Regions from separate parts of the Providencia lanzhouensis genome, predicted to be linked through region 3. Evidence: predicted binding sites of a transcription regulator. Region 3 holds the regulator's gene; each other region holds the start of a gene.
What was found. Region 3 encodes LexA, which represses DNA repair genes until DNA is damaged. Its sites were predicted from a motif close to TNCTGTATGTACATACAGNA; they were not measured.

Region 1: dinG (ATP-dependent DNA helicase DinG) is a predicted target of LexA. The motif match lies at 2,951-2,970, and genes of this name have one in related genera.
Region 2: ACIH2S_RS07960 (metal-dependent hydrolase) is a predicted target of LexA. The motif match lies at 1,595-1,614, and genes of this name have one in related genera.

What each region holds. Positions count from the first base shown of each region.
Region 1 is NZ_CP174123.1:1,231,015-1,235,293, reverse strand. Features, by position in the region: gene dps (DNA starvation/stationary phase protection protein Dps) at 174-677, shown strand; gene dinG (ATP-dependent DNA helicase DinG) at 744-2,855, opposite strand; gene ACIH2S_RS05640 (hypothetical protein) at 3,096-3,257, shown strand; gene sseA (3-mercaptopyruvate sulfurtransferase) at 3,294-4,133, shown strand; gene ACIH2S_RS05630 (hypothetical protein) at 4,266-4,279, shown strand, end outside.
Region 2 is NZ_CP174123.1:1,693,275-1,697,553, reverse strand. Features, by position in the region: gene ACIH2S_RS07970 (YniB family protein) at 1-471, opposite strand, end outside; gene hxpB (hexitol phosphatase HxpB) at 773-1,438, shown strand; gene ACIH2S_RS07960 (metal-dependent hydrolase) at 1,630-2,220, shown strand; gene ACIH2S_RS07955 (L-cystine transporter) at 2,387-3,778, shown strand; gene ACIH2S_RS07950 (YkgJ family cysteine cluster protein) at 4,062-4,279, shown strand, end outside.
Region 3 is NZ_CP174123.1:458,363-462,641, reverse strand. Features, by position in the region: gene zur (zinc uptake transcriptional repressor Zur) at 862-1,377, shown strand; gene lexA (transcriptional repressor LexA) at 1,536-2,153, opposite strand; gene ACIH2S_RS02065 (diacylglycerol kinase) at 2,291-2,665, opposite strand; gene plsB (glycerol-3-phosphate 1-O-acyltransferase PlsB) at 2,790-4,279, shown strand, end outside.

The DNA of each region.
Region 1 (4,279 bases), 770 kb from region 3:
AATGTCACATCGATAGATTCGATTGGTAAAATCTAAATAAACGCCAAAAAAAAATATCATCGTCCTGCCTATTAAAGTAATAGATTATTACTTTATGACATTCTTAGCTTTACACTCTATATTTATAAGCAGACAAGACAATTGAGTTAATTATATTTAAGAGAGGAAATTCTATGAATACTGCAAAATTATTTAAAACCTCTTCAACTGAACTTTTATATACCCGTAATGATATTGAAGATAGTGTAAAATTAGAAACCATCGGTATCTTAAACATGATGGTTATCCATTTCACCGATCTCTCTTTAATCACTAAACAAGCACATTGGAACATGCGCGGTCGCAACTTTATCGCAGTGCATGAGATGTTAGATGGCTTTAGAGATAGCATCATTGGGCACTTGGATGAATTCGCTGAGCGTGCGGTTCAGTTAGGTGGCATCGCCACAGGAACATCACAACAAGTCAATAAGTTTACATCATTAGAAGCTTATCCATTGGATATTCATTCTGTACAAGACCATTTAAAAGCATTAGCTGAACGATATGCTGTTGTTGCAAATGATATTCGTAAAGCTATCGATGAAGTTGAAGATGAAAATACCGCAGATATGTTTACCGCCGCATCTCGCGATCTGGATAAATTCCTGTGGTTATTAGAAGCCAATATTGAGTAGTGTCGTAAAACAGAGTCAATATATTGACCATGAGACCACTTCGGTGGTCTCAATTTATTTATCGCCCTACTTATCTGATGTTGGCATTTCAGGTTGTTCAATAGGGAAAATGGGTAACGAATTTAATAAACGTTTACCATAGCTTTTGGTTAATAAGCGCTTATCATAAATGATAATTTCGCCATAACACTCATGACTTCGAATCAAACGCCCTGCTTGCTGGATCAAATTAAATGAAGCGCTAGGTAAACTTTGTACCTCGAATGGATAACGCTTTAATGACTTCAGCCAATCACCTTCAGTAATAATTACTGGATTTGTCACAGGCGGAAACGCAATCTTGTGAATATGCACTTGGGTTAAAAATTCCCCTTTTAAATCCAACCCTTCCGCAAATGATTGTAAGCCGATTAACGCGCTTTTTTGCCCTTGTTTAATACGTTCACAATGCGTCTCCACTAGCCGGTAACGTGGCTGATCCCCCTGCACTAATAGCTGTAAACGCAAATCTTTCACATGTTCCAGAAATCCTTCCATCGCTCGCTGGCTACTAAATAGGATCAAGACCCCATGGTGATCACTATGCGTAAATTGATGGCGAAAATAGGTTGCCATCTCTTTTAAATGTTCAGCTTCATTTGCCATAGTTGGCTCATGCTGCATTTTGGGGATCACCAACTTACCCTGCTCAACATGATTAAACGGTGAGGTGAGCGTGACGAAACGGTCATCACTCTTTTCGGATAATCCCGTTAACTCCATAAAACGTGAATAGCTGTTCAAAGAGCGAAGTGTTGCCGATGTCACTACAATATGAGGCACATTTTTCCATAACAAATGTTGCAGCTGTTCACTTACGCGGATCCCTGCGCAATGCATAAAAATCCGGGATTGATTTTTCTCATAATGGCGGCTAAGCCATTTCGAAACGGGCGCACCAGAGCTTTGATCAAGCGAGGCTAAGCGCCATAATTTGGTCATATTTTCAAAATAGCCCATCGCTCGGCTTGTCACTAAAATGGAGCGATGTAAACGCACAATATCTTGCTTTGCTGTTTGTTCCGTTAAGTCACTGAGAATCGCCTCTGATAGCCCACGTAGCGCATCCGTCAGCTTAAATAGCTCTAGGCAACATTGCTGCATTACCTCGGGCAAAATCCCCATTGGGAACAAATATTCTGACTCTTTGGATGTTTCAGGTAATAGCCCGTTCGCTAACAGTGAAAAATCACGGAAACACTCGCGTAATTTTTCAGCATGTTGTTGTAGCTTATCAGGATTAGTCAACTTAGGCGGTTTTGCTGGGCGAAACTGCGCAACATACTGCCCGACATGATGAATAAAATTATCCACCTGTGCGGTAAGCTGAACTAGCGTAATTTCCCCTTCAACTTCTAAAGCGTCTCTCGCCACATCGGGAACATGATGCCCCTCATCGAGAACTAACAGTAATTTCTTAGGGTCCGGTAATACCGATTCACTTTCCATGGCTGCCATCACTAAAGCATGGTTAGCCACGACCACATCCGCATCTTCAATTTCACGGCGTGCAATAAAAAAAGGGCATCGTTGATAGAACTGGCAATTACGCCCAAGGCAATTCATTTTATCGGTGCTGACTTTACGCCATAAACTATCACTAAATGCCTTTTTATGGTGGTCGCGTAGCCCATCCCAAGCAAAGCTATGAAAATCATTGCGTAATTGCTGGCATTGCGCTCTCTCTTCGCTGTTGGTAATTTCAGTTTTGTCTTCCACCAACAGCATTAAATCAATTTGTTCCCCTTCCGCGGCACAAATAGCTTCTAAGTTTCGGGGGCACACATAACGCGCCCGCCCAAATGCGCCTGTATATTTTAAGTCAGGGATAATTTTGCTCAGTAATGGCAAATCCTTACTGAATATTTGATCTTGGAGGGCAACGTTAGCGGTGCTCACGACCAAAGTTTTACCTTCTTCGCGCCCAACAGCAATGCCTGGTATCAAATAGGATAAGGTTTTTCCCACCCCTGTTGGTGCTTCAATAACTAAATGACGCCCTTCTGCATCCGACAAATTTTTCGCCACTTCAGCAATCATTTGCCGCTGAGGTGCCCGAGAGACGAACCCCTCGATTTGGTTAGATAACCCCTTATACCATTGAGTTATTTGTTCTTTGATTTTATTTGACAGAGACATAGATACGCAGAAGACCAAGTAAAAAGGAGATGATAGCTAATCAAAAAAGAGGCAGGAAAGCCCCCGTTTCTCTTTTGCGAAACCCTTCGCAAAACTACTGTATTAATTTCCATTATACACAAATTCTGGAAAGCCTTTCGCAAAACACCAAATCGAGCCAAGAAAATATCCCGTAAAACTTGTTTGCTATCACCATCCAGTTATACTTTGGCATCTTCGTGTCAAATCAGGCTAATAAAAATGAAAAAAGTCGTCATCGCACTGTGCGCATTATGCGCATTGAGTTCTATTGGGGGTATTGTGCTTGCCGGGATGAATATTTATACCCGCTCCACCACACCTTTAGAGCAAAATCAGGCTCAATCGCCATCGATATTACCTGCACCTAATCAGATCCAGTAATCATCCATTATTAATCAAACGGGACGGTGAGTTATGATGTACAACGATTATTTTGTAACACCAGAGTGGTTAAATTCACATCTTTCAGACAGTAATATTATTGTGCTTGATGTCTCTACGCCACCACCTACCGCCCCTTATGATTGCTACCAAAGCTACCTTGATGAGCACATTCCCCAAGCTCAATTTTTTAATCAAGATGAAATCGCCGATAAGAGCTGCGACTTACCCCATATGCTCCCTGACGCCGCCACATTTAGCCAAGCTGTTGGAGCGATGGGGATTAATAATCAAACGCAAGTCATTATTTACGCTCAAAATAATTTGTTTTCATCTCCGCGTGCATGGTGGACTTTCCGCACTTTAGGCTGTAAACAGGTTAAAATTTTAGCCGGTGGAATTAACGCATGGAAAGCAGCTGGTTTCGCAACTCAATCTGGTAAAGTCACCCCACCCGCCGCACAAACCTTTATTGCTGATAGACAAGATGCCAATGCGCTGAATCAACAGCAAATGTTAGAGGTTGCCACTGAAGGTAAAATCCAAATTATTGATGCGCGTGCATCTGCCCGTTTTCTGGCTCAAGCTCCTGAACCTCGCCCAGGTTTAAGGATGGGGCATATTCCAGGCAGTAAAAATGTGCCTTGGGATTTATTAGTGGATAATGGGAAATATAAATCCCCCGAACAATTAAAAGCTATTTTTGCGCAGCAAGGTGTCGATATTCTCGCACCAACAGTCACAACCTGTGGCTCTGGCATGACTGCTGCCGTAGTTTTACTGGCATTGGTATTATTAGGTAACCCACATGTGCGCCTCTATGATGGTTCATGGGCGCAATGGGGACAAGACAACGGGTTACCAATCGAACCTTAATCATTTTTATTCCCTCATAAATACGCGTTAATTATGAGGGAATTTATTTGTTCTATTTAAATCTAATATTATAAAAAATTAATCTAATTAATTAAGATTTCTATTACTCTATTTTTATGGAGCTAATAACTAATGAATACATTATG
Region 2 (4,279 bases), 1.2 Mb from region 3:
GAAGAACTGTTTGAAAATAGTATGTCGAGGAATAGTGACTTTGGCTTCTAATTCTTCTTTGGTCACTTCACTGCCTTTTGCATTTTCAAGAATGACATGATCTTCAATACTTTCGCGAATGAATTTAATTTGTCGATACATGCGTAAACCTGAAGCACTTAAAGCAAGCCCCACAAAGATAAAAATAAAAATAACAAAAAATCCGATGCAGCTACCTGAAAAACCATGGCTCACTTCAGGGACTGGTGAATTATTCCAAAATACATTGAGAAACGGCGTACTTTGTCGAGTCATCTCCGCCATTAATTTAACAAAATCATTGGCAACTGCATTAATTCCTTCGCCTTGAATTCCTTTCAGAGCCGCTAATTTAATTAGCGATGTCAATGTGGAAATTAACGCCACAAAAAATACGATCCAGCCCAAAATACGTTTGCCAATCGCAAGAGAATTTGCCTTGTGGTAATTCATTACAACTATTCCTTAAAGTTTTTTTCTACGCTAATCATAGCCGATAATATTTGCTGGCTCCAAATTTCTATAAAAAAATGATAGTTAAAAACCGAGTTTCGGATTATTCAAAAATTGAATTGAATTCACATCAATAACTAAACTCAAATTTCTAATAAAATCATGTGATAGCACATATATCTCTATAACCCCAAGTCATAGCTTGTTAGAATCGTTTCAGAAACCAAAATGACTGTGATTAAAGTACAGCGACAATCCCCACCCTCTTTTTAAGCGGGTATCTAAATGAATGGAGTTTGCTATGTATCATAAATTACCTATCCAATCTGTCATCTTTGACATGGATGGTTTGCTGATTGACTCGGAACCTTTTTGGGAACAAGGGGAAGATGAAGTTTTTGCAGAGTTAGGCGTCGATTTGTCCATTAAGCACACTCTTCCTGACACTCTAGGTTTACGTATCGATCACGTTGTTGAACTTTGGTACAACGCATCTCCTTGGCAAGGTTGTAGCTTAGAAGCAACAAAGCAGCGTATTATTGACCGCGTTATTGGTTTAGTGGAAGAAAAACGCCCATTACTGCCTGGTGTACAGCATGCACTTGAACTGTGCCGCTCAATGGATCTAAAAATCGCTTTAGCATCTGCATCTCCAGATTATATGCTAGAAAAAGTGCTTAACTTATTTGATATCCGCCATTATTTTTCTGCCGTCGTTTCAGCAGCAGACTTGCCATTAAGTAAGCCTCATCCCGAAGTTTATTTAAAAGCAGCCGCTGAGTTATCCACCAAGCCTATCCATTGTGCTTCTTTAGAAGACTCCTTTAATGGAATGATTTCTGCAAAAGCGGCAAGAATGCGTTCTATCGTCGTGCCTGATAGTAAGCATTTCAATGACCCACGCTGGGGTTTGGCTGATGTTAAAATCGCCTCATTGAACGATTTACGCCCAGAAAATTTACGTTAATCTTAAATAAGTTAACGGAACTCGATTTCCCTTACGTTTTTCACGTAGGGGAAATTTAAAAAAGTATAAAAATCTACGGTTATTAACTAATAAATAAGAGTTTTTTTAACTCTCCCCCACTACCATATTTCCTACAAACCCTTTATACTGCCCGCCTACTGTATAGATAAACAGATGGTATTTTATCCACCATGACTGCTGAAGGGCATCTGCTTTTTTCCGTCGCCTCACTTGTAATGGCTCATAAATTGCAAATTACCCCAGAGTTCGCTCAGGGTGATTGGTTGCATATGGTGCCAGGAGTGTTGCTAGGTGCCTTATTGCCGGATATTGACCATCCTTCATCTATTCTCGGGCGGCTTTTTCGTATTATTTCACTACCTATATCAAAACTGTGTGGACATCGAGGATTCACTCACAGTCTGATCGCTTGGCTAATCTTACTGATCAGCAGCTACCAATGGCTACCTCACTATTGGGACTTACCTAGCGACCTTATCCAAGCATTTTTATTAGGTTATATGAGCCATTTAGTGGCTGATATGCTGACTCCATCGGGGGTTCCCTTTTTATGGCCTCTGCCAACACGTTTTTGTTTTCCCATCTTACGCGGCAAGTCCAGTAAACGCGGAGAACGCTTTATTGCTGTGCTTTTGACCGTCTGTGCTGTCTTAATTCCAACAGCCCATCCCGCTGATTGGTTCCAGCAAATTGAAAACGCACTAAATTATTTTAATAATCAGATAAATATACACTTACCGACAAAAAGCTCACTTTTGTAATATACTGTAAGCATTAATCAACCTAAATTATAACTTTTGATTATAAGTAATGACTAACTTCAACTGATATCATATAACCAGTTGTTAGAAGAAATGAAATCCTTATACCTATTAAGGATTAACAACAAGAATCATTATGTAAAATAATTACAATTTGGAGTGCGGAATGAATATTCCTCTGATTATCAATGTGCTCGTTTTCGTAGCACTTTTAATACTGTTAGCAAAACTCGGATCGAATGGTTGGAGCCTGTCCAAAAAAGTTTTACTGGGTCTCGTATTCGGTGTTGCTTATGGTGTCGGACTTCACCTTGTGTATGGTTCCGGTCACCAAACGGTAAAAGACTCCATTCTTTGGTTTAATATCGTCGGTAATGGTTACGTTCAACTGTTACAAATGGTGATTATGCCTCTGGTGTTCGCCTCTATTCTGAGTGCGGTCGCTCGACTTCATAAGGCATCTTCTTTAGGGAAAATTAGCTTTTTAACCATTGGCACACTGCTGTTTACCACAGCCATTGCTGCTTTAGTGGGTATCTTGATCGCAAACCTGTTCGGCTTAACCGCTGAAGGTCTGGTTCAAGGTCAATCTGAAACTGCACGTCTAGCGGCCATTGAAACAAATTATATTGGTAAAGTCTCAGATTTAACGGTTCCTCAGTTAATCCTGTCCTTTATTCCGAAAAACCCGTTTGCTGATTTAACGGGTGCAAGCCCAACATCTATCATTAGTGTGGTTATTTTTGCTGCCTTCTTAGGGGTAGCTGCGCTGCAACTGTTTAAAGATGATAAAGAGCGCGGTGAAAAAGCATTAGCGGCTATCGATGTGATGCAAGCATGGGCAATGAAACTCGTTCGCTTAGTCATGCGTTTAACCCCATACGGTGTGATGGCGCTGATGATCAAAGTGGTCGCAAGCTCTAACTTAGCCGATATCATTAACTTAGGAACTTTCGTCGTCGCATCCTATGTCGCGCTAGCTATTATGTTTGTGGTTCACGGCATCTTAGTGGCGACAACGGGCTTAAATCCAATCAAATTCTTTAAGAAAGCGGGCCCAGTACTGACATTTGCATTCACCAGCCGTTCGAGCGCAGCCAGTATTCCACTGAATATTGAAACGCAGACTCGCCGTTTTGGTGTGCCAGAATCTATCGCAAGCTTCTCGGCGTCTTTCGGTGCAACTATTGGCCAAAACGGTTGTGCAGGTATCTACCCTGCGATGTTAGCAGTGATGGTCGCTCCAACCATGGGGATCAACCCATTTGATCCACTATGGATTGCAACCTTAGTCGGTATCGTGACTATCAGTTCTGCCGGTGTTGCCGGTGTGGGTGGCGGTGCAACCTTCGCCGCACTGATTGTACTGCCAGCAATGGGATTACCAGTCACGTTAGTTGCGCTGTTAATTTCGGTCGAACCTCTGATTGATATGGGTCGTACTGCTCTGAACGTAAGTGGTTCAATGACAGCAGGTACCGTCACTAGCCAGTTAATGGGCGAAACGGACAAGTCAATCTTCAATCAAGATGACGATGGTGATTTAAAACACGTTTAATCGCCCTAATCTCCTAACACTCATTGAAACCTGCCCGTCAAACGGCAGGTTTTTTTGTGTCTGCTATTTTCTGTGTTCGACATTTTATCAAACTGCAACAGATTGAAATTTTTACTTTATTTCGACTTGATGGGAAATACTGGGTTTTTAATCTAAAAAACATTGCCAATACGTAAAGCTGCGTAACATAATAGTGACTGAGCAACATTTTCTTAGGCCTCCTGCCTGTGTTGCGTCTCCCGTTTCCTACGGGAACTATCAACTTCATTGTTAGATTTTTTATATGACCAATATTATTCATATACTAAAAACTGATCCTTCAGATAATCCCTGTGTTAGCTGTGGTGCTTGTTGTGCTTACTTTCGTGTCTCATTTTACTGGGCAGAAGCTGAAGCTGGCGGTGGTTCAGTTCCTCAACATTTAACAGAGCAAATCACCCCTTTTATGAGCTGCATGCAAGGTACAAACCAAAAACCTAATACCCGCTGTACTGCACTTGG
Region 3 (4,279 bases):
AAATTCCTCTAGCTTTCCTACTTGATGAATTTCATTCAGGTTAGAGATTTTTTTATATAAACGAGCTCCATCTCATTTATGTGATTTAAAAAACAGAAATCATTAAGCCAACATTCTCACTTCTAAATTAATTACTGAGTCATTCATTAATTAATTAAAATTGATATAGAACACTAAATGAATTCTGATAACTACCTTGTGATATTTTCTGATGTCAATTCTACATACGTGACATATGTTGTCAAAAACCACCCAAATGAAGCGTTGACTTGGTTTTTTATATCGACAAAATGCACAAAGACAACTTTTATCCACTGAATGAGTAATTAAATCTAAAGAAATGATGAATTACTTAGAAAGATTTATATGAAGACTTCATTTTGCATTTATAAAAATGTCTAAATATTGCAAAAAACCTATAAATATAAAAATCTATATTTATATTTAAATACAACTTAATAAACCGAACAGATGTAAATTTATTAGATTTAACATCTATCCAGTGTCTTTTTCGCGTCAGTAATCGCTACATAAGAAACAAGGGGTAAGATAAGTCTTAATTAAAATCAACGCTAAATAGTAACAATGAATTTCAATAATTGTTTTTATTTGGTTAAATTTAACACCCAATGATTAACTAAAATGTAGCAATTAATGATTTATTTAAAATAGAAAAAACCATCTCTTAAATAAGGAGTTCATTTTTTATTAATGTTGCCTTTATTAAAGTTAAAATTGCGTATTCAATTTAGTAAAAAATTGTTTATTTCATCACCACCATTTCAAACACAACAGAAATGGAAGTTATGGTAAACTAAACAGTAATAAAAACTTGAAGCTATCTAGGTGGGGCCAAACAAGATGAAAACAATCAGTGAAGACATGCTGCTTACGACGGCCGAACGTATTTGTCAGTCTCGAGGCGTGCGTTTGACCCCACAAAGAGAGACTGTTCTGCGATTAATTGCGCAGCAACACGGTGCGATCAGTGCTTATGATCTACTAGATTTACTGCGTGAAATAGAGCCTCAGGCTAAACCCCCTACCGTTTATCGCGGTTTAGAGTTCCTCATGGAACAAGGATTTATTCATAAAATTGAATCCACAAACAGCTATGTGGTTTGTCACCATGTGGATAATCCAAGCCATATTTCAGTGATGTTGATTTGCGATAATTGTGGCAATGTGACCGAAAGTGACTGCACGACTATCGAACAAGCGATTAGCACACTAGCGGAAGAAAATCATTTTCATCTCAGGCATACGGTGGTAGAAAACCATGGTTTATGTCAAAAATGTTTTGAGATTTCCAATTGCCAAGATCATGAACACTGTGAGCATAACCATCACGCCACGGTCAGTTCAAAAAAGAAGTGATATAGAATAAGTGGTCTACAGGAAGTAAAATAAAGGAAGCTATATAGCAACATGGAAGATGGCTATATAAAGAAAAACAGTATGAAAATAGCTATATAAAGAAAGGCTATTCAAAAAATAGAGATATTGAGTCTGCTGCCAGACTCAATATCTCATCATCAATGCCAATCACTGTTACGGATAACCCCAACAGCCAGGCCTTCAATGGTAAAATTCTGTTCGCGCAAATCAACCACGATTGGTGCAAAATCAGCGTTTTCAGCAATAAGTTCAACGCGATTACCTTGTTGCTTAAAGCGTTTAACCGTGACTTCATCTTCGATACGCGCCACAACAATTTGCCCATTATGGACATTCTGCGTTTTATGTACCGCAAGTAAATCACCATCCATAATACCGATATCTTTCATCGACATACCATTTACGCGTAATAAAAAATCTGCGTGTGGTTTAAATAATTCTGGGTCAACTTGGTAATGGCTTTCAATATGTTCTTGCGCAAGCAATGGTTCGCCGGCAGCAACACGTCCAATCAGAGGAAGCCCTAAATCTTCGGATTCTTCTTCTAACAACAGACGAATGCCTCTGGAAGCTCCAGAAACAATTTCAATTACCCCTTTACGAGCTAAGGCTTTTAAATGTTCTTCTGCCGCATTAGGCGAACGAAAACCCAAACTTGCTGCTATCTCAGCGCGTGTTGGTGGCATGCCCGTTTGCGAAATGTGGTCACGCACCAGATCGTAAACTTGCTGTTGTCGAGCTGTCAGTGCTTTCATCCCATTCCCCTGTTTGTTTATACAGTCAGACTGTGAGTATATACAGGTAAATGGGTATTGGGAACTGTTAAATTAGCCAAAATCTGCTTTTGTTGATGAATTTCTGGCTTTTTATCGCTTTTACTGTTTTTAGCCCACTAAACCGCAAAATAACGCGCCCATAATACGGTTCCCCAGATAAACAGTGCCAATCCTATCGTGACGAACACGGCTGCGGAGCCGATATCTTTCGCTCGCCCAGATAATTCATGGTATTCACTGCCAATACGATCAACAACCGCCTCAATTGCACTGTTAATTAACTCAACAATAGCGACTAACACAACTGAACCAATCAACAAAATCCTGTCAATTTGGCTAATATCCAAGCAAAAAGCTATAATTATCGCAATGATAGCAGCAATCGCTTCTTGACGAAATGCAGCTTCATTTACCCATGCTGCTTTTAAACCTTTAAGGGAGTATCCAGCCGCTTTGATGACCCGAGTGAGTCCCTTAGTTTGACTTGCCATATTTTTTCCTTAATTTCTAAACAATAATCAACTTTTGCAGTCAAAGTGAATTATCGATAACAGATCTAAACATTGCTTTCTGATATGATTGCGCAGCATTACTAACAAGAGGCTATAATCATTTATGTCACTATGGCGTAAAATATATTACAACACGTTGAATTTACCACTGAAATTATTGGTAAAAAGTAAACTAATCCCAACGGACCCGATAACAGAGTTACAGCTTGACCCAGGCAAGCCAACGCTGTACGTCTTGCCATATCACTCAAAGTCCGACCTGCTCACGCTTCGCCAACAATGCTTAGCGATTGGTTTACCTGATCCGCTCGTGGATAACGACATCAATGGCACCAAGCTTCCAGCCTATGTGTTTATTGATGATGGTCCGCGCGTGTTCCGCTACTACTCCCCAGATCCACGTAAAGAGTCAGTAAAAATATTCCATGCGTATCTGGATTTGCATAAAAACAATCCAAATCTTGATATTCAAATGCTACCTGCATCCGTCATGTTTGGACGTGCGCCGGGTCGCGAAGGGCATAAGCCTGCCCCGCTAAAACTCTTAAACGGTGTGCAAAAATTCTTTGCAGTCCTGTGGTTAGGGCGCGATAGTTTTGTGCGTTTTTCTCCGAGCATTTCTCTTGGCCAGATGGCACAAGAGCATGGCACTGATACCATCATTGCCAACAAACTTGCTCGCGTAGCACGTATTCATTACTCTCGTCAGCGTTTAGCTGCGGTCGGGCCAAAACTGCCTGCCCGTTATGAGCTATTTAATAAGCTGCTATCCTCTAAAGCGATTGAAAAAGCCGTTGAAGACGAAGCGCGCAGTAAAAAAATCCCATTACAAAAAGCCCAGCAAAATGCCGTGGCGATGATGGAAGAGATTGCTGCTAACTTCTCTTATGAAGCAGTGCGACTGACTGACCGTGTACTCGGTTGGACATGGAACCGCTTATACCAAGGGATCAATGTTCAACATGCTGAGCGCGTTCGCCAGCTGGCGCAAGATGGTCACGAAATTGTGTATGTGCCCTCTCACCGTAGCCATATGGACTACCTGCTGCTTTCTTATGTGCTTTATCACCAAGGCTTGGTGCCACCACACATTGCGGCGGGTATTAACCTTAACTTTTGGCCAGCCGGTCCTATTTTCCGCCGTTTAGGCGCGTTCTTTATTCGCCGTACGTTCAAAGGTAATAAACTCTATTCCACCGTATTCCGCGAATACCTCAGTGAGCTATTTGCTCGCGGCTATTCGATTGAATACTTTGTGGAAGGAGGTCGTTCACGTACAGGTCGCTTACTGGAACCGAAAACCGGTACCTTGTCGATGACCCTACAAGCGATGCTACGCGGAGACTCCCGCCCTATCACCATCGTTCCTATCTATATTGGTTACGAGCATGTGATGGAAGTAGGAACTTACGCAAAAGAGCTGCGTGGCGCTGAGAAAGAGAAAGAAGGCTTCTTCTCCATGGTACGTGGTCTGCGTAAACTACGTAATTTGGGTCAAGGTTATGTGAACTTTGGGCAACCAATTTCACTGACCCAGTACTTAAATAACCGCGTACCAAATTGGCGTGAATCTATCGACCCGATTGAACCACA